3 regions of the uncultured Devosia sp. genome follow, and region 1 is predicted to be linked to each of the others. Evidence: predicted binding sites of a transcription regulator. Region 1 holds the regulator's gene; each other region holds the start of a gene.

Region 1 (10,295 bases):
GTGGCATTGGGCACCTTGGCCGCGCGGCGAATGACGCTGAGCTTGCCCGCGCGGTAGTGATAAACCGTCCCTTCGGCCGCGTCCTCGTCCTTGCGCATCGTGCCGATCCAGAACGCCCCGGACGGATGTACGCGGCTGTCATTGGTGCGGGTCAGCCCATTGTCCGCCTCGATCGGCACGATGAGGCTCACGGCGCCGGTCAATAGGTTGTACCGCTTGAGCCCGGTTTCGGTGGCGATCGCCAGATTGTCCGCGTCGATCACCGCTGCGGCCGCGACGATCTCGTCGAACGACCAGATCTGCGCCACTGCGCCGTCCGCCTCAGCGGCGAACAGCTTCCTGTTGTTGATATCGAAAAAGAACACCTGCTGCCGCAACGGATGCCAGAACGGGCCTTCACCCAAGGCACATTGGCTGTCGATCAAAAGCTCGGCCGTTTGGTTCATTGCGCTGTGCCCTTGTCATAGGCAGCAACGGCCAAACCTGCGTGCTCGACGATCTGCGCCATTTCCACGCCCGGCTTGTAGAGATAAGTCCCTAGCCCGAAGCCGATGCAGCCTGCGGCGAAGAACTCGGAAAAATTGTCCGGATTGGCGCCACCCACCGCATAAAGCGGCATGTCCGGCGGCAGCACTGCCTTGATCGCCTTGATACCCTTTGGCCCCAGCACTTCGGCGGGAAAAAACTTGAGCCCGGTCGCGCCCGCCCTGATGGCGCGGAACGCTTCGCTGGGCGTGAACACCCCCGGATAGGAGGCCAGCTGGATCCGCACCGTCTCCTCGATCACCGACTTATTGGTATCGGGTGAAACGATGAACGTGCCTCCGGCATCGGCCACGGCCCAGACCTGTTTTTTGGTCAGCACCGTGCCGGCGCCGATCATGGCGTCATCACCGAACGTGTTGGACGCCAGGGAAATGCTGTTCAGCGCATCGGGCGAGTTGAGCGGCACCTCGATCATGGTGATCCCGGCATCGATCAGCGCCTTGCAGACGTCCACGGTTTCGGGCGGGGTAATGCCCCGCAGGATGGCAATGATATGGCGAGGAGTGTGCATGATGTCCGTCCGCTAATTGGAGAATTGCCGCGCTGCCTTGAGCCCCGCCAGCACGGCCTCGGTCGCGTCCACCAGACGTGAACGCACCCCGATCCGGTCCAACGCCTGCCCATAGAGGCCGCACAGGGCGGCCGAGCCGATGAGCGGCACTTCCGCATCGCCGATCCAAACGCGATTGGCGCCGATTTCGCTCCCGATAAGCAGGCCCGACAGATAGCCCGCGCACCAGTCCGGCTGGCGCCCCGACAGCAGCGAGCCGGCCCGCACCTCGAACAACTCGCCCAAAAGGCGCTCGGGATGATCCAGCCCCGCCTGCACGCCGACGGCAAAACCCTCGCCGCGCCCCGGCCCTTCGAGATCGCCGTCGAGCGAATGCCGCAGCACCGAATGGGTGCGCAGCACCTCGAACAACTCGCCCGTCATCGCCGTGGCAAAACGCTCGATATGAGTGCCGGAAAGCTGCGCCCATTTCGAATGCGTTCCCGGCATGCACACGACGCCCGAGAACCCCGGATTAAGCGCGGCCAGCCCGAGGAGCTGGGTTTCCTCGCCCCGCATGACGTTGTCGGACCCGGCCATTTTCTGGCACACGCCCGGAAGAATTGTCGGTCGGAACCGCGCGTCGGGCATCTCGGGATGCACGGCGCCATCCAGCAGCGCCCGCAGATCGGTCGGCGCCTGCAGATACGGTGCTTCCAGCCAGCCTTGGCGCGCACCGGCCATGCCGCAGATCAACACGCTGATCGGCCGGCCGGCCGGCCCCTCGACATCCGCCAGCAATTCGGTAAGCGCCCCCGCAAACTGCTCGCGCGCCAGCTTGCCCATGCCGTTCGGCGACGTTTTCGCGAACGCTATGCCGCCTGTGTCGTCGATCCCCCAGGCCCGAAGGTTGGAAGTGCCCCAATCGACCGCAACCCAATCTACTGAACTGTTCACGAAACCCTCTATGACGACACCGTTATGGCGGCGCGACCCTAGTCGCAGATCGTCGTTTCAACCAGCCCATTTGCACGGACCGTCCGGGCAGATGATCCGGCCCGCGCCGCCTCGTCCCCTCGTGGGGTAAGCACGTCAGGGCGTCCAGCAAGAAATGACCGCCGATTGGGCCTGCCCCGCCATTAGTATGATTTTTTCGCGGAATAGCGTTCACACTGGCCCCAGCCATGTTAAAACGGCTCAAACGAGCGGCGCCGGATTGCCGCACGGATCATTAAGGACAATCAACATGACTGCAGGTAACGGCGGCAGTGCGGCTCCCAAGAAATTGCGTTCGCGCGCCTGGTTCGACAACCCCGACAATCCCGATATGACGGCGCTTTATCTCGAACGCTACATGAATTTCGGCGTGTCGCGCGAAGAACTGCAGTCCGACAAGCCCATCATCGGCATTGCCCAGACCGGCTCGGACCTGTCGCCCTGCAACCGGCATCATATCGTCCTGGCCGAACGCGTCCGCGAGGGCATCCGCGAAGCCGGCGGCATCGCCATCGAGTTTCCGGTGCATCCGATTCAGGAAACCGGCAAGCGCCCGACCGCGGGCCTTGACCGCAATCTCGCCTATCTGGGCCTCGTCGAGGTTCTCTACGGCTACCCGCTCGACGGCGTGGTCCTGACCATCGGTTGCGACAAGACCACTCCGGCCATGCTGATGGGCGCCGCCACCGTCAATATCCCCGCCATCGCGCTATCGGTCGGCCCCATGCTCAATGGCTGGCACAAGGGCGAGCGCACCGGCTCCGGTACCATCGTGTGGAAGGCCCGCCAGATGATGGCGGCCGGCGAAATCGATTACGCCAAGTTCATCGAACTGGTCGCGTCCTCGGCCCCGTCGACCGGCTATTGCAACACCATGGGCACCGCCTCGACCATGAATTCGTTGGCCGAATCGCTGGGCATGCAGCTTCCGGGATCCGCGGCAATTCCCGCGCCGTATCGCGATCGTCAGGAAATGGCTTATCGCACCGGCAAGCGCATCGTCGACATGGTGCACGAGGACCTCAAGCCCTCCGACATCCTGACCAAGGACAATTTCATCAACACCATCGTGGTCAACTCCGCCATCGGCGGCTCGACCAACGCGCCCATCCACATCCAGGCCATTGCCAAGCATATCGGCGTCGAACTCGAACTACAGGATTTCCAGACCTATGGCCACAAGGTGCCGCTGCTGGTCAATCTGCAGCCCGCCGGCGAATATCTGGGCGAGGATTACTACCACGCCGGCGGCGTTCCGGCCGTCGTCAACGAATTGATGAGCCAGGGCCTCATCCGCGAGAACGCGCCCACAGCCAATGGCAAGACCATCGGCGAAAATTGCCGCAACACCCCGATCCAGGACGAAAAGGTCATCCGCCGCTTCGACAACCCGCTCAAGACCGAAGCCGGTTTCCTGGTCCTGCGCGGCAATTTGTTCGACAACGCCATCATGAAGACCAGCGTGATCTCGACCGAATTCCGTGATCGCTATCTCGCCAATCCGGCCAGCCCCGGTGCCTTCGAGGGCAAGGCCGTGGTGTTTGACGGTCCCGAGGACTACCACCACCGCATCGATGATCCGGCTCTCGAAATCGACGAGCACACCTTACTGTTCATGCGTGGCGCCGGCCCGATCGGCTATCCGGGTGCGGCCGAAGTCGTCAACATGCGCCCGCCCGCATACCTCATCAAGCAGGGCATCACCGCTCTCGCCTGCATCGGCGATGGCCGCCAGTCGGGTACGTCCGGCTCGCCTTCCATCCTCAATGCTTCCCCCGAGGCAGCAGCAGGCGGTAACCTCGCAATCCTGCGCACCGGCGATCGCGTCCGCATCGATCTCAATGTGGGTCAGGCCAATATCCTGATTTCCGACGCCGAAATCGCGAAGCGCCGCGCCGATCTGGAATCCATGGGCGGCTATAAATTCCCCAAGCACCAGACCCCCTGGCAGGAAATCCAGCGCGGCATCGTCGGCCAGCTCGGCGACGGCGCCATCCTCAAGCCCGCCGAAAAATACCAGCGCATCGCCCAGACCAACGGCATCCCGCGCGACAATCACTAGTCAGAACGCCAACCGAAAAACAACGGGCCCGCCAAATTGGCGGGCCTTTTTTCGCCTAGGTGGCAGTGGCGTATTTCGGTGAACGCAGACGACCCCCACCTCGGTTCAAAAGCCCGATCAACACCGACGCTCGATACCTCAAAGGCTGCGATTGCATCTGCCAACGCGATCAAGGCAAAGCGCTCAAATGCTCATGCACGATCTGCCAGCCGGTCCTGCCGTCGCGAACCACCGAGGTCCCTCGGCCCTGGCCCGATCGCTCCACCCCGCCGATCGTGGCTCGCCAGCAATACCCATAGATACATGAGGCGGCCGCGCTACCAACGGCCAGCCATTGTAGATCTTCCAGCCAGTAGGTTTCGTTCTCGAACCGTTTCCACGTCGCTTCGAACGCCGCCCGGATCGAGGCCAACCCAACATGCGAGCCATCGCCAAACCAGAACACCGCATTGTCGGCGATCAGGGCTGCCAGCCGGTCGAAGTCATGGCCGTTAATACGCGCGCGATAGAGCGCCATGACCTCTTCGGCACTATCGGCCATTTGGATGCCTCCGCCGCACCGCTAGCTCTGCGCGGCAGTATCGATCGTCACCCAGCGCCCGCCGGCATCGCATTGCAGCAGCAAGCTGTCATTGTTGCGAATACCCACGATAGCGCCCGCCGAGGACAACTTACCCTCGAGCAGGCACCCGGCCACGGGCGTCGCGGCCTCGGCCTTCGTCCATCCGCTTCCGGCTTTGCATACCGCGGTCCCGTCACCGGCGCTGATCGCCATGCCTGCCGAAAACGTGATGTTTCCCACCCAGCATCGTGTCTCACTGGCGCTTGCTTCCTGGGCAAATGCCGGCGCCTGTGGCAGCATAAGAAGTCCAACCAGAATCAGGGCAAAACGCATCAATATTTCCTCAGCAGCCCGACAAGCCGTCCCTGCACCTTGACCCTATCGGGCCCGAAAATTCGCGTCTCGTAAGCCGGATTGGCCGCCTCGAGCGCAATGGTATTGCCCTTGCGGCGCAGGCGCTTCAGCGTCGCCTCCTCATCATCGACCAGCGCCACGATGATCTCGCCGGTCCCTGCCGAATCCTGCTTGCGGATCAGCACGGTGTCTCCATCGAAAATTCCCGCCTCGATCATCGAGTCGCCGCGCACCTCCAGCGCGAAATGCTCGCCCGCGCCCAGCATTTCGGGCGGCACCGAGATGGTGTGCGAATGGCTCTGGATGGCCTCGATCGGCGTGCCGGCCGCAATCCGCCCCATTACCGGAATCGACACCGGCCGGGCATAATCCTCCACCGTGCCGCGCATCGGCGGTGCCGCCACGCGTCCCAGGTTGCCCTCGATCACGCTTGGCTCGAACCGCGACTTGCGCCCACCCAGCGACGGGTTCATCGAGTCGGGCAGCTTGACCACTTCCAGCGCCCGGGCTCGATTGGGCAAGCGCCGGATGAAGCCGCGCTCCTCCAGCGCCGTGATTAGCCGGTGGATGCCCGACTTGGACGCCAGGTCAAGCGCGTCTTTCATTTCGTCGAACGAGGGCGGGATACCGCTTTCCTTCATCCGTTCATGAATGAACATCAGCAGTTCGTGTTGTTTGCGCGTGAGCATTGGGCCCCTCGGTCGGGAATCGGAACAAAGACTGAACGAGCATACGTGTTCCAGTTATGTTCTGCAATATCCCACAGGCGCGACCAGTTAAATTTAGTCGGGCAAGCAAATCGACTGCCTGTGTCCTTGCCGGACTTGCCTAGAACTGCCCGATACTGATTGCGTCCACCATCGTCCCCGTCGCTTGGCCGGGGTCGTGCTCGGGCTGCACGATCAGCATGTCGGCCTGCGCCAGCGACGATGTATGCCCGCTATCCACTTCCGCTATGGGCCGCAGGGCCGTCCCGGTCTCCTCGTGCACCAGTTGGGCGCGCATGAAATGGCGCCGGACGCTGTTCGGCGGCGTAGGCGCCGCCAGCGGCAGGCGCCAATACCGCCCCGGCGCCGCGCCTGCGCCCAGCCACAGCCGCAATGCCGGCTTGATGAACACCACTGCGGTCACTAGCGCCGAAACCGGATTGCCCGGCAAGCCGAACACCAGCGTCTTGCCGCGCGTGCCGAACATCAGCGGCTTGCCCGGCCGCATATTGATGCGCCAGAAATCCAGCGTCACGCCGAGCGCCACCAGCACGTCCTGGACGATATCATGATCCCCGACGCTGGCTCCCCCGGTCGTGACCACGATATCGGGTTCATCCGCGAACATGTCGCGCAGCCGCGCCGTCAGCCCGGCGCGATCGTCCCCGGCAATCCCATGATCGACGATCCTGCCATAAGGCGCGAGCAGGGGCCCAAGCCCATAGCTGTTGGACGCCACGATCTGGTCCGCGCCAAGCCTGCTGCCCGGCGGCACGAGTTCGTCCCCGGTCGCCAAGAGCGCAATGACCGGCTGTCGGCCCACCATAAGCGTCGGCACGTTTGCCGCCGCCGCCACCGCCAGGTGCAGGCCATTGAGCCGCGTGCCGGGCTCAACCAGCGTCTGCCCAACGGCAAAATCACTGCCCATTGGCCTTATGCTGCGTCCCGGCTGCGGCTGTTCGGCAAACCGGACATGCTGCCCGTTGACGCTCGCCAGTTCCTGCATGATCACCGCATCCGCCCCCTGGGGAACCGGCGCGCCGGTAAAGATGCGCACGCATTCCCCAGCGCCCATCACCCCGGCAAAACCCGCCCCGGCCTGCGACATGCCGATTATGCGCAGGCTGGCGCCCGGCGCCGCGTCCCGCGCCCGCACAGCGTAACCGTCCATCGCGCTGGCGTTGAACGGCGGCTGGTCATGGCTGGCCACCATCGCTTCGGCCAGAACGCGGCCGGCTGCCTGGGGCAGGGCGACGCGCTCGGTCTGCATCGGTGGCACGCGCTGCAAAATCTTGGTGATCGCATGCTCGACCGGCAACAGGCTCATGGTGCACGCACGAAATCGCCGGACTTGCCGCCCGATTTTTCCAGTACGCAGAGATCTGTGATGGTCATGGCCCGATCGATTGCCTTGGCCATGTCGTACAGCGTCAGCGCTGCGGTGGACGCGGCAATCAGCGCTTCCATTTCCACGCCGGTTTGCGCCAGCGTTTCCGCGCTCGCCCGGACAACGATCGTCGTTGCGGTTTCGGCCACGATATCGACCTCGACCCTGGTCAAGGCAATCGCATGGCAGAGCGGGATCAGTTCGGCGGTCTTTTTGGCCGCCATGATGCCGGCGATCCGGGCGATCGCCAGCGCATCGCCCTTTTTGAGCGCGCCACCCATGATGGCGATGACGGTGTCCGCCTGGGCGGTGATCCGCGCCTGCGCCACCGCCCGCCGCCGGGTCACCGGCTTGTCGGCAATGTCAACGATGTGAGCCTCGCCCCTGGCGTTGAGATGGGTCAGCCCGCTTGCCGCCATCAGTGCACGCCCTGCAGGCCCATCAGCAAGGCCCGTGTGGCGGCGACAACGTCGTCCTGCCGCATCAGGCTTTCTCCGACGAGAAAGGTGCCGATGCCCGCTGTCTGGTCCAGCCGGCGCACATGCTCATGGGTCATGATGCCGCTTTCGCTGACCAGCTCCGTGCCGGCCGGAACGCCGCTGGCAAGATCGATGGACGTCTCCAGCCTGGTCTCGAAGGTGCGCAGATTGCGATTGTTGATGCCGATGAACGCCGCGTCGAGCGCCAGCGCCCGGTCCAGCTCGAGCTGGTCATGCACTTCCACCAACGCGTCCATGTGCCATTCCTCGGCCGCATCGAGCAGGTAGCGGGCAACGTCGTCGCCCACGGCAGCCAGGATGATCAGGATGCAGTCGGCGCCCCAGGCCCGCGCTTCGGCAACCTGGTAGGTTTCGAACAGGAAGTCCTTGCGCAAGACCGGCAGTTGCGTCGCCGCGCGCGCTTCGATCAGATAGCTGGGCGATCCCTGGAACGACGGCCGGTCCGTCAGGACCGACAGGCACGCGGCGCCGCCGGTTTCATAGGCCCGCGCAATCTCGGCCGGATTGAAATCCGCGCGGATCAGCCCCTTGGAGGGGCTGGCCTTCTTGACCTCGGCGATCAGCGCGTATTGCCCTGCCGCCCGCTTGGCCTTGATCGCCCGCAAGAACCCGCGCGGCGCCGGCTGGTCATGGGCTTCAGCCACCACTTCCGCCCAGGGCCGCATCGCTTTGGCCGCGGCGATTTCCTCGCGTTTATAGGCTTCGATCTGCTTGAGAATATCAGTCATGGCTTTGCCCGTTGGACACCGCGACCAGCCGCGCCAGCGTCTGCCGCGCCTTGCCGCTGTCGATGATGGATGCGGCAATGTCGGCGCCGCTCCGAAGGTCCGGCGCTGCCTCCGCCACGATCAGCGCCGCCGCCGAATTGAGCAGCACAATGTCGCGATAGGCCCCGGGCGCGCCCTCGAACAGCGCCCGCATCGCCGCCGCGTTGTACGCCGGATCGCCCCCCAGCAAATCCTTGGGGTCGCTGCGCTTGAGCCCGGCATGCTCGGGCAAAACCTCGAAACTGCGCAGATCGCCGCCCGCGATCTGGGCCACAAAGCTCGGCCCCGTGGTGGTCAGCTCGTCCAGCCCGTCGCTGCCATGAAACACCCAGGCCTTGACGGCGCGGTTGGCCAGCAGCGCCGCCGCGACCGGCTCCACCCACTCCTGCGCATAAACCCCCAGCACATAGCGCCGCACGCCGGCAGGGTTCGCCTGTGGCCCTAAAAGATTGAACATGGTCCGCACGCCCATTTCGGCCCGCGACGGTCCCACATGGCGCATCGCCGGATGGTGCGACGGCGCGAACATGAAGCCGATGCCGGCCTCCTTGATGCAGCGCGAAATCTCGGCCGGCGTCAGGTCCAGCCGCACCCCCAGCGCCTCGAGCACCTGCGATGCGCCCGATTTGGACGACAGCGCCCGATTGCCGTGCTTGGCCACCGGCACCCCGGCCGCCGCGACGACGATCGCGCTTGCCGTCGAAATATTGAGCGTGCCGCCCCCATCGCCGCCGGTACCAACGATATCGATCGCGTGTTCGGGCGCTTCCACCACCACCATCTTCTCGCGCAGGATCGATACGGCTGCTGCGATTTCGCCAACCGTCTCGCCCTTGACCCGCATGCCCATCAGAAAGGCGCCGATCTGGCTCGGCGTCGCGCCGCCCTCCATGATCGTGCTCATGGCACCGCGCATTTCCTCGCCCGTGAGGTCCCGATTGGCCGCGATCTTGTGCAAGGCCGCTTTTAAGTCCATCAGGCGGCTTTCTTCTGGTTGAAATCGCGCGCCAGGTTCAAAAAATTCTGCAGCAGCGCGTGACCGTTTTCCGAGGCGATGCTTTCGGGATGAAATTGCACCCCATGCACTGGCAGGCTCGTGTGCTGCATGCCCATGATCAGCCCGTCATCGGTCGTCGCCGTCACCTCGAGGGTCTCGGGAAGCGTGTCGGGTTTGACGATCAGCGAATGATAGCGCGTGGCCTCGAACCCCGAATTGAGGCCGCGAAACAGGCCCCGGCCCGTGTGGTTGATCTTGCTGGTCTTGCCGTGCACCAGGTGCGGCGCGCGGATCACGTCGCCACCCAGCGCCTGGCCGATCGCCTGGTGGCCCAGGCACACGCCCAGAATCGGCGTTTGGCTCTTGAACCGCTCGATCAGCGCGAGGCAAATGCCCGCTTCGTTCGGCGTACAGGGCCCGGGCGACAGCACGATCGCGTCCGGCGCCATCGCCCCAATCTCATCCAGCGTGATCTTGTCGTTGCGCACCACGGCTATATCCGCCCCTAGCTCACCCAGAAAGTGCACCAGGTTGTAGGTAAAGCTGTCGTAGTTATCGATGACGAGTGTTCTGGTCATTCTGGGGTCCCGGACCTCGTGGTGCAACGCACTATTGCCCGATCCGGGCTTCGCCGGCATAGCGTAACGCTTCCTCGGCGGCGCTGAAAAGGGCGCGCGCCTTGTTTTCGCACTCCATCTGCTCTAGCGCCGGCTGGCTGTCCGCCACGATGCCCGCGCCGGCCTGCACATAAAGCATGCCGTCCTTGAGGATGGCCGTGCGCAGCACGATGCAGGTGTCCATCGTTCCATCCGCCCCAAAATACCCAACGCACCCGCCATAAATCCCGCGCCGCGACGTCTCCAGTTCGTCGATGATTTCCATCGCCCGCACTTTTGGCGCGCCGGACACCGTGCCCGCCGGAAACCC
Region 2 (10,295 bases), on a different contig from region 1:
CGGATTTGCTTGATACGGTTACTAAGCGTGTCGATATCGCCGCTCGAATTGTCGCAAAACCGCACCTGCTCGGCCATCCAGTCGGGGTTCACCGCCTGCTTGCGCATCAGGTCGGAATAGATCCGGGTGATGATTTCGCCATGCGCAGCCGGTGAAATCCCCAGGTAATCCGGGGTCTGGCACACATCCCACAACAGTTTGGCCCCGCTCAGCCCCCGTGCCAGGGCGCCCGCTTCGTTGCGGGCCACGAATTCCAGCGCCCGCTGGTCCGTGGCGATCGGCACCCGCGTCAGGCTGCGCTGCTCGGGCGTCCGCTCAAGGCTGTCGAGCAAGGCCGGGATCGACGAGAAATCCAGCGCATTGTTGCGCCATTGCAGCACTTTGATCGGCTCGAAATCGTGGGTTTCCAGTGCCACGATCATCTCGTCGTCGAACCCTTCGGTTCCCGCCGTTACCCCGAACGTGCCATTGCGCGCATGCCGCCCCGCGCGCCCGGCGATCTGCCCCAGCTCGGCCGGCGTCAATGGCCGGCTCTGGTGCCCGTCGAATTTGGTGTCGTCGGCAAAGGCCACATGATGGATATCGAGGTTCAACCCCATGCCGATGGCGTCGGTCGCCACCAGAAAATCCACATCGCCATTCTGGTACATCTCGACCTGCGCATTGCGCGTGCGCGGGCTCAGCGCCCCCATCACCACCGCCGCCCCGCCCCGCTCGCGCCGGATCAGCTCGGCAATCGCATAGACCTGGCGGGCCGAGAATGCCACGATCGCCGAGCGCTCCGGCTGGCGCGAAATCTTCCGGGAGCCGGCATAGCTCAACTGGGAGAATCGCGGTCGGTCGATGATTTCCACATTGGGCAACAGCCGCTTGATCACCGGCGCCATGGTCGCGGCGCCCAGCAACAGCGTCTCGCTCATGCCGCGCGCATGCAGGATGCGGTCGGTGAACACATGCCCACGGTCGAAATCGATCGCCGTCTGGATTTCGTCGATCGCCACGCAATCGACCTTGATGTCGGTGGGCATCGCCTCCACCGTACACACCCAATAGCGCGGCCGGGGCGGCACGATCCGCTCCTCCCCCGTTACCAGCGCGACGGCGCCTTCCCCTGCCCGCTCCGCCACGCGATGATAGACCTCGCGTGCCAGCAGCCGCAGCGGCAAGCCGATCATGCCGCTCGGATGGGCCAGCATCCGCTCGATGGCAAAATAGGTCTTGCCGGTATTGGTGGGCCCGAGAATCGCCTTGAGCGTTGAATATGGTGAGAAAGTCATCGTCGCCAATGTAGGACGCCGGGGCGCCCGATAGAAGTGCCAGAACGCGCAACGTCCCACAACAGGACACAACAAACGACGGAAATCCATGTCCGTTTGGTGACAGAACGGGCCGCGAACAAACCGGAACCGAATCGATGAGACTCGGTGAGTCTCACTTTGTTCCGGTCTAACTCTGGTAGGTCGATACCGCCGAACCCACTAACATCTTTGTGACGCGCCGGGCCGGCCGCCTCAAACCGCAAGTCCCGTTCAAGATCGTTACGCGATACTTAACAAACCGCCGAATCTGCCCTCCAAAGCCCAAACATGAAGCGATCGTTAAAGCCCCAACCCGCTATTTTTCTTGAGCATTCAGTCTGTGTCCCAAGCCGGCAAAGGCGTTCAAACTCCTAAATTGCGGAAGTCCACTATTGACCGTCCCGACCCGGGACACGCATCCGCGGCTAATCACCCTGCCTTCCCCACCAAGCGCAGGGCTATCGTCCCTAGCCCAGACCTTTGACAAATCTCGCAGTCAACGCCTCCCCTTCCAGGGGGAGGAACAAGGTGGGGGTTTACCATCCCCCATATCCATGCTCGCGCGCCCCGAACCATCCTCTCCCTGACGAGGGAGGAGCTGCCCGGTGGCACTGGCAGGATTATGCTCGCATAACCCATTGCCTTCCCATCAAGGAGACTTCCGAGCGAGCCGCAGGGACGAACTATCCAAAGCTCCCGTTCCGAAACAGTCCAAGAGCCCAACCGCATCCCCCGTTAACCCCCGCATCAAACCCCGAACGAACACGGATCGAATCGGGCGAACCGTGCCAGTGCGCCTTTGTTCACCCCCCGCCCCTGGTGGTCGGACCCACCGCCACCCACCAGGCGTTCATCGTCCGCCGGAGCGAACCCGCTTTTCCCCAAAAAGCCGTTCATCTTCGTGACCAGACCGTGAATTCGGCCCTGCCCAACGCCCATTCTGAACGACAGGTTAAAACCCGATTGCCGTCGTCGATCCCGGCCGTCATCTCTCCCGCGCTGGTTTCCAACCCTTTCCCGACGCGAAATTGACGAAAAACCCGTTGACCGTCCCAGGCCGGGACAAGCGTGTCGCCGCAGCAAAGCGCCGCCGCGAGTGCTCGACCCGCCCCGGCAGCATCAAAATAAAGGAAAAATCAGGTCGGCGCCGGCTAAGGCGTCATCGCCGTCAGCACCATGGACAGATCGCCTACGCTGGTGGTCAGCAGCACGCGGTAGGGAATGAAATATCCCGTCTCGCCCAATGGCGCGTACCAGATCAGGATGCGGTCGCTATCGGCCAGGTAGCTGGTCATTTCCGAACTGGTAAAATGGCCCGAGATCGGCTGGTAATCCAGATTGCATAGGATGACCGGCCCCTGGTAACCGGTGCGCGGCGAAGTCGCCTGGTCTTCGGCTGCGAAGGCCATGACGATGTTGAAGCGCTCGACCCCGGTGAACACCGCAAGCTTGCGCCGACACAAAGCTTTGTCCAGCGCCCCGCCCTTGACCACGAAGGCCGACAGCACATCCCCCACATTGCTCAGATGCGAGCGCTCGATCGGCACCCGGTTGTAATTGTCCACCAACGGCGGATCGACCCGGAACGCCGATACGTCATGGCCCGCATAGCTGACATCCACCGTGAAAACCTCGCCATTGGCCCGGGTCTCCAGGTCGAACTGCTGGCTGGTCAATTGCGGCACGCTCGATTGACCGCTGGCCGTCACGCTGGCCGTGCCGCTCGACACCAACGCACCCAGTCCGGCCACCTTGGCTTCCAGATCAAGGCTGTAGCGCCCGCCGCTATCGGTCAGGTCCACATCGACATTGGCCACGTTGATGCCGCCTAACGTCACCACATAGCGCGCATTGGCGTTGACATCCGCCGCCAGCGCCGCGTGAGCGACCAAGGCGAAGGCGCCGGCACAGATAAATCGGGACAGGATCACGATGGCTCGTCTCTCAGCACGCGTGGCAAGGACGGCACGCCCCCCGGCGCCGCAGCGAATCAGTTCGACCCAGAAAATGCCTGCGCCGATCCCCCCTTGCAAGCCGATCGCGCCCGTTTGAGCCCGCCTCGCCTTGACGGCGTCGCCCGTTTTCTCTAAAGACGCCCCAGATTTCACAACAATCAAGGCCCGTTGCGGACGTCTCCGCCACGCAGGACCTTTACACAAATAGGATATCTCGATGGCCCGTCGCTGTGAACTGACTGGCAAGGGCGTGATGACCGGGAACAATGTGAGCCACGCGCTCAACCGCACCCGTCGCCGCTTCCTGCCCAACCTCTTGAATGTAACCCTGCTGTCCGAGGCGCTTGGCCGCCCGGTCAAGCTGCGCATCTGCGCTGCCGCCCTGCGGACGGTGGAACATCGCGGCGGTCTCGATGCCTTCCTGCTCAAGCAGGATGACGCCGACATGAGCCCCCTGGCCCGCGGCCTCAAAAAGGAACTGCGCGCCGCTCTGGCCGCCTAAGTTCATCGAGTCCGGGTTTGGACCGCGCAGCGCCCCAGTGCTGCGCGGTTTTTGTTTGAACATACAGCTCAGCCATCAGGGTCTCTGCTGTCGCTCGCCCGCCGGTCGATAGCCTGGCGTAAACCGCGAACCCCTGTTATTGAACGCGTCCCGCCCCGGTCTTTTGCCGGCCAGCGCCTATGAGGTCCATTGCCATGTTCACTCGCCTTTTGGTGGCCATCGCCGCCATGGTCGTGGTTGTCGCCGCGTCCAACATACTCGTGCTCTATCCGCTGCAGGCCCAGCTTGGCTCTGTCAACCTGGCGGATTTGTTGACCTGGGGCGCCTTCACCTTCCCCTTTGCCTTCCTCATCACCGATCTGACCAACCGCTTCGATGGCCCGCGCAATGCGCGCCTCGTGGTTCTGGTCGGCTTCCTGGTTGGCCTCGGCGTCTCGTTTTATCTGAGCTATCACCCGCTGCCCTGGAATGCCGGTGGCGCGCCCGCCACCACGCAGCGCATCGCGCTGGCTTCGGCGTCGGCGTTCCTTGTCGGGCAATTGCTCGATATCGCCGTGTTTTCGCGCCTTCGCGCCAGCCGCTCCTGGTTCCTGCCGCCGCTGGCAGGCTCGCTGTTCGGCTCGATCATCGATACGACGATCTTCTTCGCCTTCGCCTTCGCCCCCGCCCTGGCCGGCATCGACGCCCTGTTCGGCCTCGCGGACGGCTCGCTTGGCTTCCCCGCGCCCTGGCTCGGCATCGGCCCTGAAGTGCCCCTCTGGACCTCGCTCGCCACCGGCGATTTCCTCGTCAAATTCCTCGCCGCTTTGTTGCTCCTGGCGCCCTATCGCGCGCTGATGGGGCGGCTGATGCCGCTACCGCCCCTAGCGAGCGCCTGAGCGTCGTTCTTCCCCTCGCCCCTTGAGGGAGAGGGACAGAAATTCTTCGTTCAGAAGAATTTCAGGGTGAGGGGTTCTGCGCTTCCCCATGCTTCGACGCTATGGCTACGGCCCCCTCATCCGGCCCTTCGGGCCACCTTCTCCCACAAGGGCAGAAGGGTGACAACTGAGAATTTTCGGCTCCTTCCCCTTCTCCCCTTGTGGGAGAAGGTGCCCGAAGGGCGGATGAGGGGGCCTTATGGTGCCAGCGCAAATTCCAGCAACAGATTGCGCTCCCAATCGTTGAAATTATTGTCGCTTCCCAGCACGATCCGCGTTTCACCGCCGGGCGCGGTGTGAACCGCCACCTGCTCCATATTGTCGATCGTCCCGCCACTCGCCTGCAGCAGCACTTCGCCCACCATCAGATTGCCCGGCCGCACATCCTGCGCCCGCACCCGCCGCAGGGTCATCGTGAATGCCAGGAACGACACCCCGCGCTCCAGCACCAGCAAATCGCCATTGGGCAAAAACGCGCAATCGGTTGGGTTCACCGCCGGGCTCGATTGATAGCTGAGCGGCCCCTTGTCGTTCTGCCCCAGGAGCCAGGCGACGTGCTGGCCGTCATCGTCGATCACCCCTTCGGTCAACAGCAGTGTCGAGCCGGCGATCGGGGAGGCGTCGGGCGCCACGCAGACTGCTTCCAGCGATTCATTGGTGCGCGTATCGGTCAGCCATTCGGGAACCTCCACCTCCTTGGCCGCTCCGCCGGGCACCATGTCGGTCAGCTCGAACTCCGCTACCCGCGTCAGGTGCTCGAACCCCACCCGCACCGCTTCCGGCACGCCATTGCGCAGCACCGTCGTGATCGCCTCGGCATCGCGGCTATACTGCCGGGGCAACGGCGCGCCCTTGGAGTTCTGGATCGGCTCGATGCGCACGCCGATAAAGCCGAACAGCCGGTTGCCTTCATCGTAGGCCAGTTGTCCAGAGATGAAATTGCCCCGGTCCGAAACCAGCGCCACATGCTGGTCGGTGCTGGTGAAGGCGATCCCCGACAGCCCCCCGAAGCTGTCGTCCTGGCTGACCATGGCGATGCCGCCGCGCCAGATCAGCCGATCGACCGGCCCATCCAGGGGAACGCCGCCAAAATCGGTGATCTGCACCGCGCCCACGGTCAGTTCGGCCGCGTCGGCCTGCCAGACGGCCGCCATGGCCAAGGCCAGAGCGAGCGCGCGGCGGATCATCCGCGCCGCCCCCGTCGCACCTGTGCCGGCGGCTCCTCGTCGAATAGGGCCGCCAGCTCGTCGGTCAGTGCCCCGCCCAATTCTTCGGCATCGAGCAGCGTCACCGCCCGGCGATAATACCGCGTCACGTCATGCCCGATCCCCACCGCCACCAGCTGGATCGGCGAGCGCGTCTCGATATCCTCGATCACCTGGCGCAGATGGGCCTCGAGGTAATTGCCGGCATTGACCGACTGCGTTGAGTCATCTACCGGCGCTCCATCGGAAATCACCATCAGGATGCGCCGCGATTCCGCCCGCGCCATCAGCCGCTTGCGTGCCCATTCCAGCGCCTCGCCGTCGATATTTTCCTTGAGCAGCCCCTCGCGCATCATCAGGCCCAGATTGCGCCGCGCATGCCGCCACGGCTCGTCCGCCGCCTTGTAGATGATGTGGCGCACGTCGTTGACCCGTCCCGGATTGGCCGGCCGATTGGCCTCCAGCCAGGCCTCGCGCGACTTGCCGCCCTTCCAGGCCCGCGTGGTGAAGCCCAGGATTTCCACCTTGACCCCGCACCGCTCCAGCGTGCGCGCCAGGATGTCTCCGCAGATCGCCGCAATGGTGATCGGTCGCCCCCGCATCGAGCCCGAATTATCGATCAGCAGCGTCACGATCGTGTCGCGGAAATCGGTGTCGTTCTCGACCTTGAACGACAATGCCTGCATCGGATCGGTGACCACGCGGGTCAGCCGCGCCGTATCCAGCAGGCCTTCCTCGAGGTCGAACTGCCAGCTCCGGTTCTGCTTGGCCATCAGCCGCCGCTGCAGCTTGTTGGCCAGCCGCGCTACCGCCCCTGCGAGATTTTCCAGCTGCTTGTCGAGCAGCGCCCGCAACTGGTCGAGCTCCTCGGGTGGGCACAACTCGCCCGCCTTGACGATCTCGTCGAACTTCTGCGTGAAAATCTTGTAGTTGAACTGGTTCGTCGCCCGCTCGCCGCCGTCCTTGGCCGGCGGCGGCATCGGCGCGTCTTCCCCCGCTTCGGCCGCCGCGTCCTCGTCGGTATCGGCCATGTCGCTGTCGATGCCATCGACATCGCCGGTTTCCTCGGTGTCGCCGGCGCTTTCATCCTGCTCGCTGTCGGACTGATCGTTCTCGCCTTCGCCCTGTTCGGGCGACTGATCGCTGCCCTCGGCCTGGTCGGGCTCCTGGTCGTCGCCATTGTCCTCGTCGCTGGCGTCGGGGTCTTCCAATTCGCTTTCGGGCACCAGGTTGAGGTCGCGCAGCAGCGCTTTGGCAATGCGCGAAAACGCCTCCTGGTCCTCGTAGCGGGTCAGCAGCTTGTCCAGCGATGCCCCGCCTTTGGCTTCGATCTCGGCCCGCCATAGATTGACCAGCCGATGTCCCGATGGCGGCACCGGCACGCCGGCCAGTTTTTCGCGCAACAGCAGGCCCAAGGCCTCGGCGATCGGCGCGTCGCCGCGATCGCTGACCTCGGCGAAATTGGCGCGGAACAACCGGTCCTCCAGCATTTCCCCGATATTGCCCACCATCCCGGGCATCCGCACGCAGCCCAGCGCCTCGACCCGCGCCTGCTCCAGCGCGTCGAACGCTGCCCGCGCCATCGGGTCAATCGGGCTGCGCTTGCGATGGGTATCGGGATCGTGGCTGGCCAAGCGCATCGCCATGGCATCGCCCTGCCCGCGCGCCACCGCGATATCGCGCCGGCTCGGCAGCCGCGGCAAGTTGGCCAGCCGCGCCTTGTCGGAGGTCAGGAGCGGCCGGTCGGCGGTGAATGACACCTCCAGGTCCGCCTTGCCGCCAATGGCGCGCACCGTCGCGCCCATGGCGGCTTTGAACGCCTGGGTCTGGTCCGGCTTATTGGCTTTGCTGCGGGGTGGCTGTGCCATTCATCAATACTCTGGGCTCTTGCTGCCCCTCCCCATGCGGGGAGGGAGTGAGCGTAGCGAACCGGGCGGGGCAACTCGCGTTCGGCGCGAATTCCCATCCTTGTCACCGCGTCATTCCCGCGAAAGCGGGAACCCATTCGTCTGCGATCCAAGAGTGGGTTCCCGCTTTCGCGGGAATGACGCCGGAATTGCAATTATACGGCCACCGCCAGGTTCGCCGAGCTCTCCGGCAAATCTTCCCCGAACACCCGCTGATAGAACTCGGCCACCACCGGCCGTTCCAGCTCGTCGCATTTGTTGAGGAACGTCAGCCGGAACGAAAACCCGACATCGCCAAAAATCTCGGCATTCTCGGCCCAGGTGATCACCGTGCGCGGGCTCATCACCGTCGACAGATCGCCATTGATAAAGGCCGAGCGCGTCAGATCCGCCAGCCGCACCATGTTGGACACGGTCTTCTTGCCCTTGTCATTGGCCGCATAGCTCTTGGCCTTGGCCAAAACGATGCCCACTTCCTTGTCGTGCGGCAGATAATTGAGCGTCGTCACCAGGCTCCAGCGGTCCATCTGGCCCTGGTTGATCTGCTGGGTGCCGTGATAGAGCCCCGACGTATCCCCCAGCCCGATCGTATTGGTGGTCGAAAACAGCCGGAACGCCGGATGGGGCACGATGACGCGGTTCTGGTCCAGCAGCGTCAGCCTGCCGGCAACTTCCAGCACGCGCTGGATCACGAACATCACGTCGGGCCGGCCCGCGTCATATTCGTCGAACACCAAGGCCACATTGTTCTGCACCGCCCACGGCAAAATGCCGTCGCGGAATTCGGTGATCTGCTTGCCGTCCTTGAGCACGATGGCGTCCTTGCCGACCAGATCGATACGGCTCACATGGGAGTCCAGATTCACCCGCACCAGCGGCCAGTTCAGCCGGGCGGCCACTTGTTCGATGTGCGTCGATTTCCCCGTGCCGTGATAGCCCTGCACCATGACGCGGCGGTTGAAGGCGAAGCCCGCCAGGATCGCCAATGTCGTGTTGCGGTCGAACAGATAGTCCGGATCGACCGGCGGCACATGGCTGTCGGCCTGGGCATAGCCGCGCACGATCATGTCGGAATCGATCCCGAACAGATCGCGGGCCTTGTAGTCGGTATCGGGCAAATTGGTGTAGTCGCTCATGGCAGGGCTCTTGGCGGCAAGAAACGGAACGGGCGGGAAAAATTCGGCGAAGTCGGGCGCTCTATAGCAGCATTGTGACGGCCGGGGTAGCCGTTAGCGGGCATGACTGGGACGCTTCCATGCCACGCCCTCGTGGTTCGAGGCTCGTAAAGAAGTCGCACCTCACCATGAGGGCTACCAGACACTCGGTCCAACAACAGCCCTCCTGGTGAGGTGCGCTTCTTCAGCGCCTCGAACCACGAGGGCGTGGCACCATTTACTTCGCCACGAACCCCGCCTTCTTCAAATGCGAATACGCCGCGATGATGGTGCGCAGTCGGTCCTCGGACGATTTGTCGCCGCCATTGGCATCGGGATGGTGCAGCTTGACCAGGCTCTTGTAGGCCTTCTTGATCTCGTCGGATTTGGCCTGGCCCAGAATGCCAAGCGTTTCCAGAGCCCGCCGGTCCGGCTCGTGCAGTGGGCGCGAGCGCTCCTCGGCCGGTTTTTGCGATTGGCGATGCCGGTACTTGGCGAACACGCCGAACGGATCGCCATATTTGTCGCCGGACCCCAGCCCCGCCGTCTTGGCCGTGCGCGATGCCCGCGCGCCGGCTTGTCCCGTGCCGAAGCTGGTGCGCGCCTCCGGCTTGGGTGGCGCGTGCAGCGCCTCTTCCAGGTCATCTTTGTCCATGCCGGCAAAGAAGTTGAACGCCGTATTGTAGTGGCGCACATGCTCGAGGCAGAAATTGTGATACTGCCCTTCGTTGCGATGTCCCTTGGGCGCGCGGTGCGTGCCCGCCTTGTCGCATCCTTCCCAGTCGCAGCCGATGGCGGCGGGTTCGGGCTTGTCCTCCCGGCGCGGGCGGATGCGGATCGTGTCGAAAAGCTTGGATTCGATTTTCATTGCGCCTAGCTACTACCCAATAAACCGTCAACAGAAACGTCAAACCATGTCCATGACCGACACCATCACCGACAAGCTGACACGGGCGCTGGCGCCCGTTCACCTCGACGTCATCGACGAATCCCAGCTTCACCATGGCCACGCCGGATGGCGGGAAGCTGGTGAAACCCATTTTCGTGTCAGAATCGCGACCCGCCATCTTGAAGGCAAGTCGCGCGTCGCGCAACACCGCGCAATTCTCGAAACTCTCGCCACCGAACTCGAGACCGGCGTCCACGCCCTTGCCATCGAGGTTCTGCCGGTAAATGGCCCCTTCGAATTGCCCCACGGGGTTTGATTTCTTGTCTTGCCCTCGCCCCTTGCGGGACTTGGAGACGGTGCCGAGGCCACAAGACGCTCCAGTGGCCGTCTTGAGCCGAACAAGGACCAACATTTCTGCGTCCAGCGGAAGGTCAGGGTGAGGATGCTGCGCCAACCAGTTACTCCATG
Region 3 (10,295 bases), on a different contig from region 1:
GATAATCTTGTCGTCCGTGGTTTCCAGCGCCACCTGCCCCGTGCGCTGCTGCACTGCGAGCGCGCATTCCTCGCGGCTGAGTGCGACATCGAACAGATAGCGCGCCACATCCTCGCGCCGGCGATAGGCGAACACGGCATCCACATCGCCCCGCGTGAACGGCCGCAACCGTAGCCGGTCGGTCAGCACCGGAAAGTCTGGATACAGCGCCATGCCCGGCCCTCATTGCTCGGGCGCACTTTTGCCACCGTCGCCGGCAATTGCAAGGGTAGCGTATGGCGCGCGTGGCCATTGCCATTGAAGGCGTCAGGCGCGGCTGAACACCAGCGCTGCGTTCACGCCCCCAAAACCAAAGGCATTCACCAGCACATGCCGCAGGTCCTTGGCCTTCGCGGTATTCGGCACCAGATCGAACCGGTCGGCCGCCTCGTCCGGCTCCTCCAGATTGAGCGTGGCCGGCACCATGCCGTGCCGGATCGCCTCGACCGCGATGATCGCCGCCAGCGCTCCTGCAGCGCCCAGCAGATGTCCGGTCGCCGACTTTGTTGCCGTCACCGCCAAATCCTTGCCGCGGCCGGCAAAGACCGCCCCAATGCCCGCAATCTCGGCCGCGTCGCCGACTTCGGTCGAGGTTGAATGCGCATTGACATAGTCGATATCTGCCGGCCCCAGCTGCGCCATCTTCAGTGCGTTGCGCATCGCCGTCTGCGCGCCGGCACCGTCGGGTGAACCCGAGGTCAGGTGATAGGCGTCCGCCGATGTGCCATAGCCCGACAACACCGCCAGCGGCGTCGCGCCGCGCGCCTTGGCATGGCTCAGCTTTTCGATCACGAGGATGGCCGCGCCTTCCGATAGCACAAAGCCGTCGCGCCTGGCGTCGAACGGTCGCGACGCCTTCGTCGGATCATCGTTGAACGCCGTCGACAGCGCCCGCGACGCGCCAAAACCGCCGATGGAGATCGGATCGACCGAGCCTTCGGCACCCCCCACGATCGCGACGTCCGCCTCCCCCGTCATGATCAGCCGCATGCCGTCGCCGATCGCCTGGGCGGATGCAGCGCAGGCGGTGACCGGCGCACCAAGCGGACCCTTGAAACCATACCGGATCGAAATCCAGCCCGCCGCCAGGTTGGCCAGAAACGACGGCACCGTGAACGGCGACAATCGCCGCGGGCCGCGTTCGGCAATCAACTGCGCCGCCTTGGCCATCACCGGCGACCCGCCAACGCCCGAACCGATGATCGTTGCCGTCGCGCCGCGCTCGTCCTCGGTCTGGGGCGACCAGCCGGACTGGGCGATCGCCTCCGCAGCCGCCACCAATCCATACTGGATGAACAGGTCCATCTTCTTGATGTCCTTGGCATCGACCGCCACCAGCGGATCGAACCCCTCTGGGTCCTTGTCCTTGCTCGGAACCAGCCCGGCGATACGGGCGGTGAAATCCGCCGTGTCGAACCGATCGTTGTGAACGATGCCGCTCTGGCTCGCGATCAACCGCTGCCAGTTTACCCCCACCCCCACGCCCAGCGGGGACACCACGCCCATTCCAGTCACGACGATCGGATCGGCCTTGTCGGAGATAAGCATACCATTTCCTATGTTTTTTCGAATGCGCCCGCCGATGTAAGCCCGCCTCGTGGCAACATCAAGCTGGCAAGCCCCCATGCCGAGCCGGCCTTTGCGCTTTGTGCTGGCGATGCTATACGGGCGCGAAGCTGGCCGAGGGGCCGAACGCAGCATTTTAGGGAGCTATTGCATGAGCAAGATCAAAGTCGCCAACCCGATCGTCGATCTCGACGGCGACGAGATGACCCGGATCATCTGGCAGGCGATCAAGGACAAGCTCATCCATCCCTATCTCGATCTGCCGATCGAATATTACGATCTGTCGGTGGAAAGCCGCGATGCCACCAATGATCAGATCACCATAGACTCCGCCAAGGCCATCCAGAAATACGGCGTCGGCATCAAATGCGCCACCATCACCCCCGACGAGCAGCGCGTCGAGGAATTCAAGCTCAAGAAGATGTGGAAGTCGCCCAATGGTACGATCCGCAACATTCTGGGCGGCGTCATCTTTCGCGAGCCCATCATCTGCAAGAACGTGCCGCGCCTCGTCCCCGGCTGGACGCAGCCCATCATCATCGGCCGCCATGCCTTCGGCGATCAGTATCGCGCCACCGATTTCACCTTCCCCGGCAAAGGCACCTTGACCATCAAATTCACCGGCGAAGATGGCCAGGTCATCGAGCACGAAGTGTTCCAGGCCCCGGGCGCTGGTGTTGCCATGGCCATGTACAACCTCGACGACTCGATCCGCGATTTTGCCTATTCAAGCTTCAACTATGCGCTCGACCGCGGCGTGCCCTGCTATCTCTCCACCAAGAACACCATCCTCAAGACCTATGACGGCCGCTTCAAGGACATCTTCCAGGAAATCTACGAGGCCGAGTTCAAGGAAAAATACGAGGCCAAGAAGATCTGGTACGAGCATCGCCTGATCGACGACATGGTCGCATCCGCCCTCAAGTGGAGCGGCGGCTACGTCTGGGCGTGCAAGAACTATGATGGCGACGTGCAGTCCGATATCGTCGCCCAGGGCTTTGGCTCGCTGGGCCTCATGACCTCGGTTCTGGCAACCCCGGATGGCAGAATCGTCGAGGCCGAGGCCGCCCACGGCACCGTCACCCGTCACTACCGCCAGCATCAGGCTGGCAAGGAAACCTCGACCAATTCCACCGCCTCCATCTTCGCCTGGACCCGCGGCCTGGCCCATCGCGCCAAGCTCGATGATAACGAAGCGCTGAAGACCTTTGCCCTCACGCTCGAAAAAGTCACGGTCGACACCATCGAAGAAGGCAAAATGACCAAGGATCTCTCCCTGCTCGTCGGTCCCGATCAGCCTTGGCTCTCGACCATCGGTTTCCTCGACGCGATCGATCAGAACCTGCAAAAGGCCATGGCCTAAGCCAAGCCGCACGGCGCTTGGGGCGGCGCATTGCGCGCCGTCTTATCCGGTCATCGTCGGCTTGTCGCATGGCTATGTTTGGTAGGCTGGCGGTGCCGACCATTCGACATCATCGTTCGAGCGTTGCGGTCGACGCGGATGTTGCGCCCGACGAGCCTGACGGTCTCTCCTTAGTTCTCCAGCCATCGGTAGTGTCATGCCCGTCGGGGTGCTGTTCGCGGTTTGCGCCTATTCGATCTATTCCGGTGGCGACGCCGTCATCAAAGGCTTCGGCACGTCGCTCAGCGTGTTTGAAATCAGCTTCTTCGTCGCGCTGTTTTCGTTGCTGCCGGCCATGTTCGTCAAACCCAAAAACGAACGCTGGCGCGACGCGTTTCGCCTGGTGCACCCTCGCCTGGTGCATCTGCGCTCCTTCAGCGGCGTCGTGTCGTCCATTCTGGTCACCTATGCGTTCGTCAACATTCCCTTTGCCGAAACCTATTCGCTCGTCTTCATGATGCCCCTGTTCATTACCCTGCTCTCCGTCCTCCTGCTCAAGGAGGCAGTGGACGGCACGCGGTGGACTTTGCTGATCATCGGGTTTTGCGGCGTCATGCTGGTGGTCCGTCCAGGCTTTCGTGAACTCGAACCGGGCCATCTGGCGGCAGTCGGCTGCGCCCTGTTTGGCGCCACCACGACGACGGTTCTGCGCGTCGTTGCCAGCGTCGAAAAGCGCGTGAGCCTGATTGCCGTGCCGGCCCTGTATCTGCTCACGGTCAATGCCGTGCTGATGATCCCCGGCTTCATCGTGCCGACACCGGCTCAACTGGCCCTGTTGGCCTTGAGCGGCAGCCTGGTTGGAGGCGGCCATATCCTGTTGATCGCCGCGACCCGCAACGCTCCTGCCAGCCAGGTCGCGCCGGTGCAGTATATCCAGATACTCTGGGCCATTGGCCTTGGCTCATTCTTTTATGGCGAACATCCGGACTTGGCTGCTTATGCCGGCATGGCGGTCGTAACGTTGTCGGGCCTGGTCAATGTCGTGCTTGACGGTACCCGCGCCCGTGTCGCCGGCCGCTTCGCCGAATACCGCGCGCGCCGACCCGCTTCGCCGACAGATATAGCCGAAGTTCAGGGACCCGAAATCTAGAATTGGCAGGACTTTAGCCATCGACGCGACGCCCCGACGCTTGTATGGTAGGCCAATCCCCACCTGAACTCCTCATATCCGGACTGTTCGATGCCGATCGGCGTCATTCTTGCGTTTCTGGCCTATGCCAGCTTTTCCATGGGCGATGCGCTGATCAAGGCCATCGGGCCGGGCTTCACAGTCTTCGAGATCGCGTTTTTCACCGCCGGCTTTTCCATCATACCTCTGGCGCTGACCAACCGGCACGAACGCTGGCGCGACATGTTGCAGATGAAGCACCCCTATCTGGTGCAAATGCGCTGCGTAACCGCTATCTGCGCCACCGCTTGCGTGATGTACGCCTTTACCCACATCGCCTTCGCCGAAGTCTATGCCATCGCCTTCACCACGCCGATTTTCGTGACCCTGCTGTCGGTGCTCGTGCTCAAGGAACACGTAACCCCATTGCGCTGGGCACTGCTGCTGATCGGCTTTGCCGGCGTGCTCCTGGTGGTGCGCCCAGGCTTTCGCGCGCTGGAACTTGGCCATCTCGTGGCCTTCGTCAGCACCATCTTTGGCGCCATCACCACGATCATCCTGCGCCACATCGCCCCACACGAAAAACGCGTCAGCCTGGTCGGCGTGGTCGTCCTCTATTCGGTGGTGTTTAACGGGCTGATGATGCTGCCCAGCTTCGTCTGGCCGAACTGGGAGCAATTTGGCACCCTGGCCCTGTGCGGCGCCTTCGGCGGCGTCGGCGGCTTGCTGCTGATCGCGGCGACCAAGGCCACGCCCGCCAATCTGATCGCGCCGGTGCAATATAGCCAACTGATCTGGGGCATTCTCTTGGGCGCCGCTGTCTATCGCGAATTTCCCGACGCGGTAGCCATCGTCGGCGTCTTCGTGGTTCTCGGCGCGGGGCTGATGAACGTGCTCGACGAAAAAACTAAGATCCGCTGGAAACCGCGCGTCTTCTTCTTCCGGAGCGGCTTGTGAGCCAATCGGCTGCGCCTGTGGGGCGGCAGCCGGTATGTCCGCCAAAACCTATAGCGCGGCGCGGATAGCTGCCAGGGCCTCGTGGGCCTTGCCTGCATCGGGTCCGCCGGCTTGCGCCATGTCCGGCCGCCCGCCACCACCCTGCCCGCCCAACGCCGCCGACCCGACCCGCACCAGATCCACGGCCGAAACCCGGCTGACCAAATCCTCCGTTACGCCTACCGCCAACCCGGCTTTGCCATCCTCGGTAAGGCCGATGACCGCGACCACGCCCGAACCGACCTGCTTTTTGGTCTGGTCCACCAGTCCGCGCAAATCCTTGGGCTGCAATCCGTCCACGATCCGCCCGACGAAAGCCAATCCGTTGATGGTCTCGGCTTCAGCCGAAGCCCCGGGACCCGCGCCTCCCATGGCGAGTTTCTGCTTGGTATCGCTCAGCGCCCGGTCGGCGCGCTTGAGTTGGTCCTGCAGCGCCGCAATGCGATCCAGCACGTCATGGCTCTGCGTGCGCAACAACGAGGCCGCCGACTCGACGATGGCGACATTGACATTGCCCCGCTGTCGCGCGGCTTTGCCCGTCAGCGCCTCGATCCGGCGCACGCCGGCACCGACCGCGCTTTCCGCCACGATGGAAATCAGCCCGATATCGCCCGTTCGCCCCACATGCGTGCCGCCGCACAGTTCCACGGACCAGCCCAGGCCGTTGCCGGTTGGCTCGCCCATGGCGACAACGCGCACTTCATCCCCATACTTTTCGCCAAACAGCGCCCGCGCCCCGGAATCCTTGGCCTCTTCCACACCCATCAGGCGCGTTTCCACCGCCGTATTCTGCAGCACGATGGTGTTGGCGATATCCTCGACTTCCGCCAGTTCCTGCGGGCTCACCGCCTTGGTATGCACAAAATCGAACCGTAACCGATCCGCCGCCACCATCGAGCCTTTTTGCGCCACGTGATCGCCCAGCACCAGGCGAAGCGCCTCATGCAGCAAATGCGTCGCCGAATGATTGGCGCGAATGGCCGAACGGCGTTCGTGATCGACCAGCAGTTCCAGCGCCTGGCCTTTTTTGAGCGAGCCCTGGCTTACGGTGACCCGGTGCGCGAACACGCCATGATGCTTTTGCGTTTCCAGCACCTCCGCCGCTACGCCGTCGCCCTTGATGGCCCCGCTGTCGCCAACCTGACCGCCACTTTCGCCATAAAACGGGGTCTGGTTGAGCACGACGAAACCCTCGTCGCCGGCCGCCAACGTATCGACAACGACGCCGCCCTTGACCAGCGCCGTGATTTCGCCCTCGGCGCGTTCGGTCTCGTAGCCAAGGAACTCGGTTGGCCCGAGGCTGTCGGCCAATCCATACCACACTGCATCGGTCGCGGCCTCGCCCGAACCCGACCAGCTCTTGCGCGCCTCGGCCTTCTGCCGCGCCATCGCCGCATCGAACCCAACCTGATCGACGGCGATGCCCCGTGTCCGCAAGGCGTCCTGCGTCAGATCGAGCGGGAAGCCGTACGTGTCGTAAAGCTTGAACGCGGTATCCCCAGCCAGGGTATCGCCGTCGCCAAAACTCCGGGTTTCGTCGGCCAAAATCTGCAGGCCGCGGCCTAGCGTCTTGAGGAACCGGCCTTCCTCGAGCCGGATCGTCTCGGCGATCATCGCCTCGCCGCGCACGAGTTCGGGATAGGCCTGGCCCATCTCTCGCACCAGCACCGGCACCAGCTTGTAGATTGCCGGCTCTTCCGTGCCCAGCAGCGTCGCGTGCCGCATGGCCCGGCGCATGATGCGGCGCAGCACATAACCGCGCCCTTCATTGGACGGCAACACGCCTTCGGCGATCAGAAACGACATCGAGCGCAAATGATCGGCGATGACGCGAAGGCTGCGATTGCCCCCGCCATCGACATCGGCACCGGTGACCGAAGCAGCCGAACTGATCAGCGCCTTGAACAGGTCAATCTGGTAGCTATCCGAAGTCCCCTGCATGACGGCCGCCATGCGCTCCAGCCCCATGCCGGTATCGATCGAGGGGCGCGGCAAGCGCACGCGATTGCCCGCCGCGTCCTGGTCGAACTGCATGAACACCAGGTTCCACACTTCGGTATAGCGATCACCGTCTTCATCGGCCGAGCCCGGCGGTCCGCCGAACACCTTGTCGCCGTGATCGAAAAAGATCTCGGAATTGGGACCGCACGGACCCGTGTCGCCCATCTGCCAGAAATTGGACTTTGCCCCCAGGCGCACGATGCGGTCGTCGCTCAGGCCGGCAATCTTCTTCCACAGCCCATGGGCTTCGTCGTCATCCTCATAGATCGTGACCGACAACCGATCTTGCGACAGGCCCCACTCGCGCGTTAGCAGCTGCCAGGCCAGTTCGATCGCCTGCGCCTTGAAATAATCGCCGAAGGAAAAATTGCCGAGCATTTCGAAAAAGGTATTGTGCCGGTTGGTAAACCCCACATTGTCCAGATCGTTGTGCTTGCCCCCGGCGCGGACGCATTTCTGCGCTGTCGTCGCCAGCGAATAGGGGCGCTTTTCCGTACCGGTGAACACGTTCTTGAACTGCACCATCCCCGAATTAGTGAACATCAGCGTCGGATCGTTGCGCGGCACGAGCGGGCTCGAGGCCACTCTCTCATGCCCGTTGCGGGCAAAGTAATCGACAAAACTCGACCGGATTTCGTTTACGCTCGTCATCAGACACTTTCATCGCGAAATTAGCGCAGGAGGCGGCGCCGCAAAAGGTAGGGCTTTCTATCGCGGGCTCGCCCGCCCTGTCCAGCATCGCTGCTGCGGCCTTGCCCCATCAGACCCAGAAAAATGCCGGAGTCCAAACGCCGGCGTCAAAACGCAAAAAAAGGGCTGCGCTTGCGCACCACCCTTTGGTCCCTGCATGGGATAGTTCTATTCGGCGTCGCTTGAGCTATCCTCGTCGCCGGCAACCGCCAACAGCACTTCGCCCAACAGACCTGAGCTTTCGCGAACGCCCTGCTCGATCGTTGCCGCAACGGCCGGATTGTCCTTGAGGAACTGGCGCGAATTCTCGCGCCCCTGCCCCAGCCGCTGGCTGTCATAGGAGAACCAGGCGCCCGCCTTCTCGACGATGCCGCTCTTGACTCCGAGATCGAGCAGTTCGCCGGTCTTGGAAATGCCTTCGCCATACATGATGTCGAATTCAACCTGGCGGAACGGCGGCGCCAACTTGTTCTTAACCACCTTGACGCGGGTCTGGTTGCCGACGATTTCTTCGCGGTCCTTGATCGCGCCAATGCGGCGAATGTCGAGCCGCACCGAAGCATAGAACTTGAGTGCATTGCCGCCCGTAGTGGTCTCGGGTGACCCATACATCACCCCAATTTTCATGCGGATCTGGTTGATGAAAATGACCAGGCACTTGGATTTCGAAATTGAACCCGTCAGCTTGCGCATGGCCTGGCTCATCAGGCGGGCCTGCAAGCCCGGCAGCGAGTCGCCCATTTCGCCTTCGAGCTCGGCCCGCGGCGTCAGCGCCGCCACCGAGTCGACAACCAGCACATCGATCGCACCCGAGCGCACCAGCGTATCGGTGATTTCCAGCGCCTGCTCGCCGGCATCAGGCTGCGAGATCAACAGGTCATCGATATTGACACCCAGCTTGCGGGCATAAATGGGATCCAACGCATGCTCGGCATCGACAAAGGCACAAATGCCGCCTGCGCGCTGCGCTTCGGCGATGACATGCAATGCCAAAGTGGTCTTGCCCGAGCTTTCCGGCCCGAAAATCTCAACGATACGGCCCTTCGGCAATCCACCAATGCCCAGCGCGATATCGAGGCCCAGCGAACCGGTGGAAATCGACTCGACCTCGATCGAGGCACTTTCGCCAAGGCGCATGATTGAGCCCTTACCGAAATTGCGCTCGATCTGGCTGAGAGCTGCCGCGAGCGCCTTGTCCTTATCCATCGGTCCACCCTCAACAACGCGAAGCGGCGAGCTAGCCATGATTCTCTCCTTATTTCACGCTCTAAAGGGGCTGGCAACGCGCCAAGGCCGAACTCAGTCGTGCATCCAATGTGCCCTATTTGTTCTCATTTTGTTTCACGCGTCAAGAGCCGTTTTGCGATTCGAGCGGGAAAATGCCAGCCTATCGTGACCTAATCCATTAATCATACAAATTGGGGCTTGCCCGAGACAAGCATCTTGCGTTTTATGCGCCCCAACGGGCCCGAGCCAGGGCGTAAAGGGCGGGAGCCAAGCCATGAACCTCATTCAGTTTTTCGATTTGCATGGCGAACGTGCCGTTGCCCAGGTCGACGGCGATGGTGCCCGGCAGATCACTGGTGCCCACAGCGTTTATGAACTCGCCACCGCCGCACTGGCCCGCAATATGGGGATTGGCGCCCTGATTGCCGAAAAAGGCCTGGGCGCCGCGGTCGACAAGGCGGCGGTTCTGGCTGAGGGCCGCATGTTGGCCCCGGTCGATCATCCCGATCCTGCCCATCTCTACGTCACCGGCACCGGCCTCACCCATCTCGGTTCAGCCTCGACGCGCGACGCCATGCACAAGGCCAATGGCACCAAGACCGAAGACACCCTGACGGATTCCATGAAGATGTTCCAGATGGGCCTGGAAAACGGCAAGCCGGCCGATGGCACCAAGGGCGTGCAGCCCGAATGGTTCTACAAGGGCAATGGCTATACCGTCGTCAATCCGGGCCATCCGATCCCTTCCCCAGCCTTTGCGCGCGACGCTGGCGAAGAGCCCGAAATCGCCGGGATTTACGTCATCGATCAGAACGGCCAGCCCCGCCGCCTGGGCTTTGCCCTCGCCAACGAGTTTTCCGATCACGTCACCGAGCGCGTCAATTACCTGTATCTTGCGCATTCCAAGCTGCGCGCCTGTGCCTTCGGGCCGGAATTGCGCGTCGGCGACCTTCCCTCCCATATCGAGGGCATGTCCCGCATCAGGCGCGACGGACAGGTGATCTGGGAGAAGCCGTTCCTGTCCGGCGAGAACAATATGAGCCACACCATCGCCAATCTCGAATATCACCACTTCAAATATGATCTGTTCCGCAATCCCGGCGATATTCACGTCCACATGTTCGGCACTGCAACACTGAGCTTTGCCGATGGCATCGTCACCCAGCCCAACGATGTGTTCGAAATCGAAGAGACCCAGTTCGGCGCGCCCCTGCGCAATCCGATCCGCATCGAAGCCGACCGTCCGGTAATCGTCGGTAATTTGTA

Evidence for each region. The regulator LexA, encoded in region 1, represses DNA repair genes until DNA is damaged. The targets are predictions, from matches to a motif close to TGTTCNNNNTGTGTTCNG.
Region 2: ACFE8X_RS16700 (helicase-related protein) is a predicted target of LexA. The motif match lies at 1,381-1,398, and genes of this name have one in related genera.
Region 3: recA (recombinase RecA) is a predicted target of LexA. The motif match lies at 9,129-9,146, and genes of this name have one in related genera.

What each region holds. Positions count from the first base shown of each region.
Region 1 is NZ_CAXTKA010000005.1:97,148-107,442, reverse strand. Features, by position in the region: gene ACFE8X_RS08100 (SMP-30/gluconolactonase/LRE family protein) at 1-446, opposite strand, end outside; gene ACFE8X_RS08095 (2-dehydro-3-deoxy-6-phosphogalactonate aldolase) at 443-1,057, opposite strand; gene ACFE8X_RS08090 (2-dehydro-3-deoxygalactonokinase) at 1,070-1,993, opposite strand; gene ACFE8X_RS08085 (IlvD/Edd family dehydratase) at 2,283-4,094, shown strand; gene ACFE8X_RS08080 (YybH family protein) at 4,264-4,635, opposite strand; gene ACFE8X_RS08075 (hypothetical protein) at 4,657-4,989, opposite strand; gene lexA (transcriptional repressor LexA) at 4,989-5,699, opposite strand; gene glp (gephyrin-like molybdotransferase Glp) at 5,839-7,044, opposite strand; gene moaC (cyclic pyranopterin monophosphate synthase MoaC) at 7,041-7,523, opposite strand; gene trpC (indole-3-glycerol phosphate synthase TrpC) at 7,523-8,332, opposite strand; gene trpD (anthranilate phosphoribosyltransferase) at 8,325-9,350, opposite strand; gene ACFE8X_RS08045 (anthranilate synthase component II) at 9,347-9,946, opposite strand; gene trpE (anthranilate synthase component I) at 9,978-10,295, opposite strand, start outside.
Region 2 is NZ_CAXTKA010000018.1:34,554-44,848, forward strand. Features, by position in the region: gene ACFE8X_RS16700 (helicase-related protein) at 1-1,277, opposite strand, end outside; gene ACFE8X_RS16705 (DUF3108 domain-containing protein) at 2,450-3,229, opposite strand; gene rpmB (50S ribosomal protein L28) at 3,471-3,755, shown strand; gene ACFE8X_RS16715 (queuosine precursor transporter) at 3,950-4,633, shown strand; gene ACFE8X_RS16720 (esterase-like activity of phytase family protein) at 4,870-5,859, opposite strand; gene cobT (cobaltochelatase subunit CobT) at 5,856-7,745, opposite strand; gene cobS (cobaltochelatase subunit CobS) at 7,940-8,920, opposite strand; gene ACFE8X_RS16735 (J domain-containing protein) at 9,177-9,806, opposite strand; gene ACFE8X_RS16740 (BolA family protein) at 9,859-10,143, shown strand.
Region 3 is NZ_CAXTKA010000011.1:117,691-127,985, reverse strand. Features, by position in the region: gene ACFE8X_RS13520 (GNAT family N-acetyltransferase) at 1-213, opposite strand, end outside; gene fabF (beta-ketoacyl-ACP synthase II) at 307-1,587, opposite strand; gene ACFE8X_RS13510 (NADP-dependent isocitrate dehydrogenase) at 1,757-2,968, shown strand; gene ACFE8X_RS13505 (DMT family transporter) at 3,165-4,097, shown strand; gene ACFE8X_RS13500 (DMT family transporter) at 4,188-5,072, shown strand; gene alaS (alanine--tRNA ligase) at 5,121-7,763, opposite strand; gene recA (recombinase RecA) at 7,971-9,047, opposite strand; gene araD1 (AraD1 family protein) at 9,304-10,295, shown strand, end outside.